Regions from separate parts of the Roseibium sp. JB4-4 genome, predicted to be linked through region 3. Evidence: riboswitches for the same ligand, from Rfam matches in the RefSeq annotation. Region 3 holds a riboswitch; each other region holds the start of a gene.
What was found. Region 3 has a riboswitch for cobalamin ahead of ACZ1HV_RS15655 (CbtB domain-containing protein). Riboswitches for the same ligand answer to the same signal wherever they lie in the genome.

Region 1: linked by a shared signal. The riboswitch ahead of ACZ1HV_RS27015 (hypothetical protein) and the one ahead of ACZ1HV_RS15655 (CbtB domain-containing protein) in region 3 are both predicted to bind cobalamin.
Region 2: linked by a shared signal. The riboswitch ahead of cobU (bifunctional adenosylcobinamide kinase/adenosylcobinamide-phosphate guanylyltransferase) and the one ahead of ACZ1HV_RS15655 (CbtB domain-containing protein) in region 3 are both predicted to bind cobalamin.

What each region holds. Positions count from the first base shown of each region.
Region 1 covers NZ_CM146333.1:5,725,642-5,729,851, reverse strand. Annotated here, with positions in the region: gene ACZ1HV_RS27030 (ABC transporter substrate-binding protein) at 1-848, opposite strand, end outside; gene ACZ1HV_RS27025 (ABC transporter ATP-binding protein) at 865-1,638, opposite strand; gene ACZ1HV_RS27020 (DUF1636 family protein) at 1,635-2,039, opposite strand; gene ACZ1HV_RS27015 (hypothetical protein) at 2,029-2,286, opposite strand; cobalamin riboswitch at 2,397-2,606, opposite strand; gene ACZ1HV_RS27010 (cytochrome ubiquinol oxidase subunit I) at 3,157-4,210, shown strand, end outside.
Region 2 covers NZ_CM146333.1:578,065-582,274, reverse strand. Annotated here, with positions in the region: gene ACZ1HV_RS02675 (sulfatase-like hydrolase/transferase) at 1-423, opposite strand, end outside; tRNA gene ACZ1HV_RS02670 (tRNA-Asn) at 1,027-1,102, opposite strand; cobalamin riboswitch at 1,425-1,634, shown strand; gene cobU (bifunctional adenosylcobinamide kinase/adenosylcobinamide-phosphate guanylyltransferase) at 1,669-2,220, shown strand; gene cobW (cobalamin biosynthesis protein CobW) at 2,217-3,320, shown strand; gene cobN (cobaltochelatase subunit CobN) at 3,352-4,210, shown strand, end outside.
Region 3 covers NZ_CM146333.1:3,342,372-3,346,581, forward strand. Annotated here, with positions in the region: gene polA (DNA polymerase I) at 1-2,053, opposite strand, end outside; cobalamin riboswitch at 2,215-2,441, shown strand; gene ACZ1HV_RS15655 (CbtB domain-containing protein) at 2,475-2,645, shown strand; gene ACZ1HV_RS15660 (CbtA family protein) at 2,647-3,345, shown strand; gene ACZ1HV_RS15665 (hypothetical protein) at 3,424-3,948, shown strand; gene ACZ1HV_RS15670 (DUF1636 family protein) at 3,945-4,210, opposite strand, start outside.

The DNA.
Region 1 (4,210 bases), 2.4 Mb from region 3:
AACCGGTCATTCTTGACCGCTTCAATTCCGGCCAGCGCGGGATTGTTTTTCATGAAATCGCGCTTCTCTTCAGCCGTGACTTTACCGTAGTTGACGATGACAACCATTTCAGGGTCGGCCTCCACGACTGCCTCCCAGTCGACCGTTGCCCAGCTTTTCTCGAAGCTGTCCAGAACATTGATGCCCCCAGCAGCTTCAATCAGTGCAGTCGGCATGGCATATCGCCCAGCCGTAAAGGGTTTGTCCTCCCCACTGTCATAAACGAAAACGCGAAGCGGCTTTTCGCCGGCATTCAAATTGGATGTAAATGCGTCCAGTTCGGCCTTGTAGCCGGCCACCAGATCATAGGCTGCATCTTCCACTCCGAAAATTTTTCCGAGATTGATAAGGTCGTTGTACATGTCTCCCATGGAGACCTTTGGTTTTTCGCCAATGTGGATACAAGATTCCGTCAGTTCGTAGACTTTGATGCCGAAGGGCTCCAGCGTCTCGGGCGTGACCTCGCCACCAACCCTCATGCCGTAGTTCCAGCCTGCGAAATAAAAATCTGCATCTGCTCCAATCAACACTTCTTTGGTCGGATACTTGGCGGAAAGCTCGGGCAGTTCGGCAACGCCTTCGCGCATTTCCTCATCCAGCGTTTTCCAGCCCGAGATACCGGTGTAACCGACCATCCGATCACGAAGACCAAGAGCCAGCATCATTTCCGTCAGGTTCACGTCGTTGGAAACCGCCGCTTTCGGCGGCTCGGAGAACACAACCTCCCGGTCACAGCTGCGCACTGAGGTTTCAGCAAATGCAGACCCTGCCAAGACAGTCAGGACGAGACTAAGTGCAATACGTTTCATGTTACGAATTCCATTTTCAAAGGTGAAAAGTGAGGTGTTGCTCGTGGCTTTGACTAAGCCGCTCCTGTCGGACAAAGACAGAGTATGCTTGTTCGATATGCGTTGGCGTCAGAACCTCTTCCGGAGTTCCAAAACCAAGTGATCTACCTTTGTGCAAAAGCAGCACCTGATCGCACACGCGACCTGCCAGGTTGAGATCGTGCAGACTGGTGACGATCGTGATGTTGAGGCTGCTGATCAGCGTCACGATTTCCAGTTGATGTCGAATATCAAGGTGATTGGTTGGCTCATCGAGAATGAGCAGCCGTGGTTTTTGAGCCAGGGCGCGGGCCACCATGACACGCTGACGTTCACCGCCCGAAAGGGTCCCCAGAGAACGTGCAGACAAGTCGTTGAGGCCCATACGCTCCAGGGCCTCATCGACAATTTCGGTATCCCGCCTACCGCCTCTGGCAAACCCTGAGCCGTGTGGGCGGCGACCGAGTTCAACAATCTCACGAACGGAAAGTGCGAAATCTCCGGGTTGCTCTTGCAGGACCGCGGCAACTTTTTGTGCCGTTTCCCTTGCCGACATGGACCAGATGTCCTCACCGTCGAGACGAACGGTCCCGGTAACCGGCCTATGGAACCGATAGAGCAACCGAAGTAGAGTGGATTTTCCAGCACCGTTGGCACCGGCAACTCCCAACACCTTGCCGGCGGGAACGTCAAAACTGACGCCGTTCAAAAGTGTATGCCCCCTGCCCGGTGACCATCCAACATTCTGAACACTGAGAACTGTGCCACTCATGAGACTGCAGTCTCCTCAGCCCGGGTCACGATCATCGCAGATGGAATGCGCGCAAGCGTGGTTTTGCGAAGTTTGCCCGGCCGTACTGTGGAAGAGCACCAACCATCTGTGAGGTCCTGATACTGCCGCGCGAAGGCAATAAGGTCCTCAATATCGGTCTCTGGGTCTATGTCGCCAAACAAATAGGTTGCCTTGCCATTGGCCCGATAAGCGACCGTACAGGGCCTGTCGCACCCGGCCATGCATGCAATGCCCGACACTTCAAAGTCGTCACCTACTATCGGTGTCGCAAGACGCATTGCGTCCTGAAGTTTCTTGATCAGCTCAAGACCCGGCCGGCAGTTGGTGCCCTTGTAGCGGCAGGAAGTGCAGACAAAGATCTTGTGTTTGTCATCTTGCATCATCGTTCTCCGCCAGACCTTCCCCGAAACTGTCTAATTCGTCCCGATCCCGGGTTTGCAAACGCACTTGCGAAGCACACTCAGGTAAAATCATTTGTAATGTTATTACATTACGATTCAGTTTTCTGGCAAGCCCTGCGGGACGATCGTTCGGCCGCATGGCTCGCGCGGCGCGTTCACTTAAGGGGTCGGCAGCCTTCAAGAAGGCAGGATCAAAGGAATTGGCAGTCGTGTTGCTCCGGTTCATATCGCCCTCCGCGATGGCGCGGGGCGTTCAAGAACCGAATGTCAATTTGTGTCAGCAAAGATAGCCGATATGCCATGCCACTCGCTCCTCCGGGACACCCCGCCCGGGTTGAAGTTGAAATTGCAATGGCAGGTCTCCTGACTTACGGGTCATCGCTTGCCTGATCCTTCCCGGGAAACCCAGTGGCGCTTTCAGGTTTGCTCGCCGTTCACAGTTGCGGGGGCAGTCACGGATTTGGTGCCTTCTGGCTACGCCTCACCGTGTTCCCTTTTAATCCCGATCCGGCCTCGGATTCGGAAACCATCAAAAAAACTGAGTGCCGCAAATCGCTGGTTGAGTCAATCAGGCCTTTCACCTTTGGGGGAAATACTTGGACACCCTAGTTCCGAGCTCTTGCCGGCAGAACAATCGATCAGGACACCGAAACTGCCCAATTAAAATTGCAAAGGTCAAATGAGGCGATAGTTCCAGATCGGCGACCCTTGAGCCTGCAGATTATCCCGTTCTTTTCTCGCAAAACGATCCGCGCGACATGTTGATGTTTTTCGGCATGAAATTGTCCCTCTTTTGTTGCAGCGGATGCAGCATGAAGAATTGAAGCTTGATAAGAATATTCCATTGGAACCCGGTGAGCGCCGTGCCTCTACCTGAAAATTATCAACTGGTCCATGATCAAAGCCACACGTGTTGCACCCCTTAATATCTGCGCCTTGAGACCAGTGCGCCGCGTTGAAGCCCTCGCGCTGGGGCAACGTGACCGAGTGACGGGTTGCCGCAGGGCATGGCGCCGCAGGCAGGCCATTTTCAATTGTAGCCGATAAGTAAAATTCCATATTCAGCAGCAAGAGCTGACAGCTTGAAAGGTGTCACATGGAAGAGCTGCTATTGAGCCGGATCCAGTTTGCCGCGAATATCTCGTTTCACATCCTGTTTCCGACGATCACCATCGCCCTTGGTTGGGTATTGCTGTTTTTCAAACTTCGTTTCAATGCAACCGGTGACGATCGCTGGATGGCGGCCTACCGGTTCTGGGTGAAAGTATTCGCGTTGTCCTTCGGCCTCGGCGTCGTCAGTGGCATCACGATGAGTTTTCAGTTCGGTACCAACTGGCCCGGTTTCATGGAAACCGTCGGCAATGTTGCCGGACCTCTTCTGGCCTATGAAGTCTTGACTGCTTTTTTTCTGGAAGCGGCATTTCTCGGCATCATGTTGTTTGGGTCGCGCCGAGTTCCAAACTGGCTTCATACGCTGGCGACCTTCCTCGTCGCATTCGGCACCACAGTCAGTGCGTTCTGGATCCTGGTGCTGAATTCCTGGATGCACACCCCGACCGGATTTGAGATGAGAGACGGTGTGGTTCACGCAACTGACTGGATCGCGATCGTCTTCAATCCATCGATGCCATACCGTCTGACGCATATGCTGTTGGCGAGTGGCCTGACCGTGGCATTCCTGATCACGGGGGTATCCGCCTATCGACGTCTGATCGGGGACACGTCGAAGGGAGTGCGGCTCGCTTTCCAAACCGGTATTTGGATGGCGGCCATTCTTATCCCGGTTCAGATCTATGCAGGAGACCTCCATGGCCTGAATACGCTTGAGCATCAGCCACAAAAGGTTGCGGCGATGGAAGGCAACTGGACCACAGGACCAAATGTCCCGTTGCTGCTGTTCGCCCTTCCTGATGAAGAGGCGCGGGAAAACCGGTTCGAACTCGCCATCCCGAACGGCGCGTCTTTGATCCTGAAACACGACCCGCAAGGTGTTGTTCCAGGACTGAACGATTTTTATGCCGAAGATGGCACGCCGTTGCACCCGCCGGTTGCGCCGGTCTTTTGGTCCTTCCGCGTTATGGTCGGAACCGGCATGTTGATGCTGTTGGCAAGCTGGGGAACGCTGATTGCGCTGCGCCGCAGCGGCGGCA
Region 2 (4,210 bases), 2.8 Mb from region 3:
TTTCCGTCTGCTTTTCGAAGACGGTGTTTCGTACCAGCCAAAAACGAAAAGCGCTGCCAACGCCCCCAGAAACAACGCGATCACGCCGACTACAAGAGGCAGGAAACCATCGAGTAGGAACGCCAATGTCCCGGGATTAAATGCAAAATAATAGATGTCCACGATGTTCGGAGCGACCGACATCCACTTGACTTTTGCATAAGAGACAAACGCGATCAGCGCTACGACGGCCAGGCCGAAATAGATTGAAGTCTTGATCCGCCCAGTCAGTACCACCGAAAAGGCGATTACGGCAAATGTGATGAAATACGCCATCGGCAGGGTTACGACCATGCGTTCCGCCAACGCAACGCCTGCGATCCCGAGGAGCAACGTAAGACCAATAACTCTTCGGTCAAAAAAGAAATCTACCAGCCGCCGCATCTCATCCTCTGCAGGTGTTTTTCGTTGTTTTGTTAGCCTGCTAATCGCAAGCCTTGACTTATCTTGATTGGTTGGTTTTTCAATGCCTGCGTCGGCTCAATGTTTCCTTAAGGTTAACCGCAGCACCTCGGCTTAATCGCCTGCCAAGTGCTTCACATACCAATTTATTCGATAAAAAGTCTACGTGATATATGTATTAAATTTCGTTAATTAAGAACTCGTCAAAACAGAAAACAAAAAAAGATCAGTAAGATTTCGACAGATGGGAATTATTACTTTGAACTAACCAATAAATATATTCTGAGAACTGTCTCTGAAGAACACAAACACAGCGTTTTCGCAACTTAAACGCATCTAATGGCACAGGTCCTGTTTTCCGGTTTTCCTGTCATGTTTGAATAGAACGGCATCTAAGCAACGAAATTTTTTTCCGAGCGGCAAGATGTACCCATCGGCAGGCATGTCTGCATCCAAATAAGTCGGAAACAACTGCTGAGTGAATGATCGCAAATCTGCCTTTGCGCGAGGTGGCACAACTTTAATGCCATCCGTCCCCGTCGCATGCTGCGAGGCAAAATCAAATATTTTCAGGAAGAAGGTGGATGGCTCCCCAGGCCGGACTCGAACCAGCGACCCAGCGATTAACAGTCGCTTGCTCTACCAACTGAGCTACTGGGGATCACCACGCTCGGGGCCAGCAGTGCTGCCCCGTCGATGGAGAAGCGTATATCAAAGGCTTGCTCCGTTTGCCAAGCCCAAAAGGCCTATTTTTTCATCGAGCCGTCAGTTTTTTGTTTCTGGTGTGGAAAACTTCATATTTATCAGATGAGTAGTCGCAATAGCCACTTTTGACATTCCAGCCATTGACTGCCTGGCATCGTCATATTGGTTCTGCAAGGCCAACGATTTTCACGAAGGCTGAGATATATGATGTCACGCCGGCTGGATTTGCTCATTTTGCGGAAGCGCCAACACCAGTGCTTGTGCCTTGAACAGGATAAGGCTAGGAAGGATCTGACGGTTCCGGAGAAGGTCAGGCCTGATCCGGATGAAACGGGAATCCGGTGCCGGCTATCTGCCTTAAACCGGAGCTGCCCCCGCAACTGTAAGCGGTGAGCGTTAGCGCGAAGATCCACTGGTGAAGAGACCGGGAAGGGGCGCAAACGCGTTTAACCGCGAGCCAGGAGACCGGCCGTCAATGCTGCAACCCTTTGGCGCTGTCGGGCGGACGGCTGGGAGACTGGATTGACGAACAAAAGTATTTCCCGGGCCACCCTTGTCCTTGGCGGAGCACGCTCCGGAAAAAGCCGGTTTGCCGAGCAACTGGTTGCCGGAACCGGCATGGATAAGGTTTACATCGCAACCGGGGCAGCGTTCGATGCTGAAATGGAAAACCGGATCGCTGCCCATCGTGATCAGCGCGGACCATTGTGGAGGACGATAGAAGAACAAACGGATCTGACGTCCGTGCTTCAACGCGAAAGCCTGGCGAACACGGTTGTCCTCGTGGATTGTCTGACGCTTTGGCTTTCCAACCTCTATTTCGCTGAAAAAGACATTGTCGCCGAAACAGCATGTTTGTGCGAAGCCGTCGCGTCGCTGCAGGGACCGTGCGTTTTTGTGTCAAACGAAGTTGGCATGGGAATTGTGCCGGAGAACCGACTTTCCAGGTCGTTTCGCGATGCACAGGGACGTCTTAATCAGGATATTGCGAAAGTCTGTGAAAAGGTCGTTTTCGTAGCGGCCGGCCTGCCAATGGTATTGAAACCCAACTCTCAACCGGACATCAAACTATGACCACTTCCTTTGGAACTCCGGGCGCAAAAATCCCGGCCACAATCGTCACCGGGTTTCTGGGGGCCGGGAAAACCACGCTTATTCGAAATCTGTTGCAGAACGCCGGAGGCAAGCGAATTGCACTGATCGTCAATGAGTTTGGCGACATGGGTTTTGACGGTTCGCTGGTGAATGGCTGTGCGGATCCTGAATGCGCGGCTGATGAAGTGGTTGAACTGACCAATGGATGTATTTGCTGCACAGTTGCAGACGACTTCCTGCCCACAATGGAAATGTTGCTTGCGCGGGAAACGCCGCCCGAGCACATCGTCATTGAAACTTCCGGCCTGGCGTTGCCTCAACCGCTGGTGCGGGCGTTTTCCTGGCCAAGCGTCAAACCAAAGGTGACCGTCGACGGTGTTGTCACAGTGCTTGATGCTGCGGCCCTGGCAGAAGGACGAATCTCGCTTGACGAAGAAGCTCTGGAGGCGCAGCGCGCGGCTGACGAGGCCCTGGATCACGAGAGCCCGGTTGAAGAACTCTTTCATGATCAGTTGCGTTGCGCAGATCTGGTTGTGCTCAACAAGGCCGACCTTGTTTCTGAAACTGCACTGAACGACGTGCTTGATCGAATTTCGGAAGACGTGCGCCCGGCGGTTCACATCGTATCGTCTGAGAAAGGAACTCTTCCGATTGAAGTTCTTCTTGGACGTGGATCTGCTGCCGAAGATGACATGTCAGACAGGCATGAGCATCACCACCACCACGACCACGACGACCATGACCATGACCATGAAGATGAGGATCACCATCATCACGATCATCACCACCATGATGATTTCGAAAGTCATGTCCTGTCGGTATCCACGTTCGGCAGTTTGAAGCAAGCTGAAGACCGAGTTTTGGAAGCAATGTCGCTGAAGGGGGTTCTCAGGATCAAAGGTGCCGTCGCAATTGAGGGCAAAGCAGCACCTGCCATGGTTCAAGCCGTGGGACCGAGGGTTGAAACCTGGTTCGCTGCTGGAGCCGAGAGTTCCGGGCGCCTTGTCGTGATCGGCCTGAAGGGGTTGGACTTTGATGCTGTTAGATCTGTTCTCGGCGGTTTGAAGGCCGCCGCTTAAGAGCCAAGAAAGTACGGGCCAGCCAAAAGAAATGCATATCCTAGCCAGCCAGACGCGCCGGATTGACGACGGTGGAGACGCGGTCGACCTTGGTCAGTCTCCAGCCGATATTCTTTTTCTTTCCGCGGCGGACACGGAATTGGGCAGTTTTGCTGCCGCTCATGCGCAGCTAAGTGCCGACAGGGCGACACTGAGGCTGGCGAACCTGATGGCGCTGTCGCATCCGTATTCGGTTGACCTATATGCGGAACAAACAGTGCGCGGGGCGCGCCTGGTCGTCTTGCGGGTTTTAGGCGGTGTCGAATACTGGCGCTACGGCCTTGAAAGATTTGAGGAAGAAACACGCTCGAGCGGCATAGAATTGATTGTCGTTCCCGGTGATGACAAGTGGGATGCCGATCTCAGCGGGCGGTCAACAAGACCTGTCGAGGACGTTTATCGGTTTTGGCGCTACTGCGTTGAGGGTGGTTCTGAGAACTATGCCAATGCCCTCCGCTATTGTGCGTTTCTCATTGGAAGGGCTGAGGAACCTGCGCAGCCGGTTCCTCTTCCGCGTGCCGGTCTCTATCTTCCAGGACACGCAACCCCGGACTTAGGCACCTTGAAGTCAACCTGGCATGATCAGGCCAGACCGTTGGCAGCCATTACTTTCTATCGCGCCCTTGTTCAGGGCGCTCAGACCGCTCCGGTTGATGCCTTGGTTGATGCTCTGGACAAAGCGGGCCTCAACGCGATGCCGGTTTTCGTTTCGAGCCTCAAGGAAGCGGAGTCCGTTGCTGTACTGGGCAGCCTGTTCAGTGAAGGGCGACCGGACGTTGTTCTAAATGGAACTGCTTTCGCAGTTTCGAAGGCTGGTGCTGCACATCAGTCCACGCCATTGGATCAACCTG
Region 3 (4,210 bases):
TTTTCGACGGCAGTTCGTGCCCTTCGGTAGCCAGGTCCTCAAGGACCTGAGCCGAGGTTGACCAGGCACCCGTTTTAGTTTTCTTGCCACCGGGCAATCCCATCTTGCCGAACAGAATGTCGCCCAGCTGCTTGGGTGAGCCAATATTGAAAGTCTCACCCGCCAATTCGTAAATCTCAGATTCCTGCGCGGCCATGCCCTGCGCAAAATCGCCGGAAAGCCTGGACAGCATTTGCCTGTCGACGGAAATGCCGCGTTTTTCCATGCGCGCCAGCACCGGAACCATTGGTCGTTCCAGTGTTTCATAGACTGTCGCCATGCGATCAGACGCTAGGCGCGGCTTGAGGATCATCCAGAGCCGTAAGGTCACGTCGGCGTCTTCCGCTGCATAAGCTGTCGCCTTGTCGATAGCTACCTTGTCAAAGGTGATCATCGACTTGCCGGAGCCGCAGACTTCCTTGAACGGGATCGGCTTGTGGTCGAGCCATCGCTCCGAAAGCTCATCCATGCCATTGCCGCCCTTACCGGCGTCAACCGTATAGGAGAGCAGCATCGTGTCGTCGAACGGACCGATGTCGACACCGTAGCGGGTCATGACCAGCCAGTCGTATTTGAGGTTCTGAGCGATTTTCAGCACCGACGGGTCTTCGAGCATCGGCTTCAGAACGTCCAGTGCGTCCTGAATGGGTATCTGGTCCGGCAAAAGACCTCCGCCACCTAACAGGTCGCCTTCGCCGTCAACATGGGCAAGCGGCACGTAGCAGGCTTTCCCGGGTTCGGTGGACAGTGACAGGCCGACAAGATCCGCCTGCATGGCGTTCAAAGACGTGGTTTCGGTGTCGAAGGCGACATAGCCTTTTTCAAAGGCAGCTTCACACCATTCTTTCAGGCGGTCGATCGATGTGACGGTTTCATAGGCACTGGAATCAATCGCGATTGCCTTGACGCTTTCGGCACGCGCATCAGCAACCGCCTGCGGCACCATCATGCCTTCAACGCCAGCTGCACCGTCACTCGGAATCGCACCAGAGCTTGTGTCGACGCGTTCAGCCATCCGGCCCTTGTGATCAGGAACATCCCATCCCGGAACCTGGAACTCACTCGCCTCGACATTGGTAACGTCGGCCCCGGTTGTTTCAGCAACCCGTTTTGTGAGCGTGTTGAAGCCCATGGCCTTGAGAAAACCAACCGCTTTGGGGCCATCCATTTCGATGACAGAGAGATCACCGACAGGTGTTTCCACCGGAACATCCTGTTTGAGCGTCACGAGTTCCTTCGAGACACGGGCCTGATCCGCAAACTCAATCAGGTTTTCACGGCGCTTCTTCTGCTTGATCGTATCGGCCTGGGCAAGGAGTGTTTCCAGATCGCCGAATTCGTTGATCAAAAGAGCGGCGGTCTTAAGGCCAATACCCGGGACGCCCGGAACGTTGTCGACACTGTCTCCGGCCAGCGATTGAACCTCGATGACCTTGTCCGGACCAACGCCAAATTTTTCGAAGACTTCGGTCTCGCCGAAGACCTTGTTTTTCATTGTGTCGATCATGCCGACTTTGGGACCGATCAATTGCATCAGGTCCTTGTCGCCCGACACAATCGTGACCTGTGCACCCTGTTCAGCCGCCTGACGGGCGTAGGTCGCGATCAAATCATCTGCCTCGAACCCTGCCTGCTCTACGCAATGCACCGAAAATGCGCGCGTTGCCTCGCGGATCAGCCCGAATTGCGGCACCAGGTCTTCCGGTGGCTCGGGCCTGTGGGCCTTGTATTCGGGATAGATCTCGTTTCGGAACGTTTGTGCGGAATGGTCGAAGATGACAGCAAAATGAGTCGGTTCATCGCCTTCTTCCGGGGTCAGGCCCTCCTGCAACAGCTTCCAGAGCATGTTGCAGAAACCCGAGACCGCCCCAACCGGCAGTCCGTCCGGCTTACGCGTCAGCGGTGGCAACGCGTGGTACGCACGGAAAATGAATGTGGAACCATCGACCAGAATCAGGTGGTCGTCAGCGGTGAGGGCGGGGGAAGAGCTTTGCGTCGACATGGCGCGGATCATGCCCGGAGCGTGCGCGAGAGAAAAGTCCTAATGTCAAAAATTCAAAGGGCGTCCCGACACGCGCTGGCAATCCAACGCTTTCGCACAAGTGAACCGCACCAGCTTCTCGTTCAAGCGCGCATAAATGTCGGATTTTTGCTTTCACGTTGAAAATAAATGGGTCATTATAGTCATTGCTTGGTTTTCCATTCGGCACAAAGTGCCGGGAAACGAACAGGGAATTCGGACGCGGCGGACCCATATCGGGCGCTGAATGCCGAAGCCGCCCCCGCGACTGTGTGCGGAGAGCGCTGACCGGATATGCCACTTGCAGCAAAAACTGCAGGGAAGGCCCGGCCAAGTGCCTTGACCCGCAAGCCAGGAGACCTGCCAGGCATATCTTGCAAACCGGGCCGTCGGGTGTGACGGCGACGAGGACATCATGACGACACAAACTTCAAAAGCCACGCTTTCCCTGACAAAGATCGTACCGCTCGCTTTCGCAGCGGTTCTGGGAATTGCAATCATTTCGATTACCGGTCACGTGCAGGCGAGCGCCTTGCATGACGCGGCACACGACGTGCGCCACGCGACCGGATTCCCGTGCCACTAAAATGCTATCGCGATTGTTGATCAGCGGCTTGTTCGCTGGCGCTGCTGCCGGGCTTATTGCGGCCCTGCTGCAGCTTTATTTCGTGCAACCCGTCCTTCTGCATGCTGAACTTTATGAGTCCGGCGAGCTGGTGCATTTCGGTGCCCAGGCCGTCAGTGCGCATCAGGACATTGGGGGCATTGATCTCGTGCGTGACGGGCTGAGCGTGGTGTTCACGATGCTCACTTATACAGGATACGCCTTCATTCTGCTGGTTCTGATGGCCATTGCTGAAATGCGCGGTGCGACAGTGAACGGGCGTACCGGACTGATCTGGGGTCTTGCAGGCTTCGTGGCATTTCATTTTGCACCAGGCTTTACGCTGGCGCCGGAAGTGCCGGGTGTTGCGGCAGCCGATGTCTATGCAAGACAGATCTGGTGGTGGGCAACAGTCCTTTCGGCGAGTGCCGGCCTTTGGCTGATTGCATTTGGCGGCAATTGGCTGGCTTGGGGTTCAGCTGCGGTTCTTTTGTTGGCTCCGCATGTGATCGGTGCTCCTGAGCCGGATTCTTTTACAGGGCCGGTTCCAACAGAAATTGGTGCGCTCTTTGCCAGCCGCGCCTTTGGCGTCGGAATGGCCGCCTGGCTGCTGCTTGGTTGCTTTGCGGGATTCTTCTGGCAGCGCGAAGGTGCCAGGATCAGTTCAATCCAGACTGCCTGAACCCGATCTCAGACAAGAAACGACCGGGCGGAACCAGGTGTTTCGCCCGGCTTCTTTTTGCAGAAACAAGGGACACGAATGGAACGTTCACTCGCACTTTTCGTCATCGGCCTGATCTTTGGTGGCGGCATCGGCTTCGTTGCAGCAGCCAGCAACGGCATCACGCTGGACGGGCACGACCATTCCGATCCGAATGCTCACCAGCTGCACGCAGCGTCAAATCAGCGCGATTCCGATCACTCCGGTCACCACGCCGGGCACAACCACGACGAAATAGTTTCCGTGCCTTCTGGTCCGGAGGCACCGACACTCGAGATCAGCGTCTCACCTGATCCGGCGAGCGGCTTCAATCTTCACATCAAGACCGAGAATTTTACCTTCGCCCCCGAGCGGGCAAGTCTTGATCACGTGCCGGGCGAAGGCCATGCGCATGTTTATGTCAACGGTGCGAAAGTCACCCGGCACTATAGTTCCTGGCTCCATTTGCCGACCCTGCCGGAGGGAGACACCACAATTGAAGTGACGTTGAACACCAATGATCACCGCATGCTTGGCGTCGACAACAAACCGCTCAAGGCTACAGCGATTGTGCCAGGCAATTAAAGCGCCGGTATACGCGCCCGCAAACAAAATCGAAGCCGTCCACAGGGCCGGGCGTCTTCGATCCACCCGTCCTTGGCGTCCAGGTAGGCACGGGCAGTTGCGACAATGTCATCGAGATCATCCGGGATAGTCAGGCCTGCAAAGAGATAGGCTGCGCGTGCCTTGCCCTGAAAGGCCAGGGACACAGGCTGTTCACAAGCTCCCATACAATCGACGGTTTCGATCTTGAACACTTCGTCAAGCGCAGCGTTCTGCATGGCTT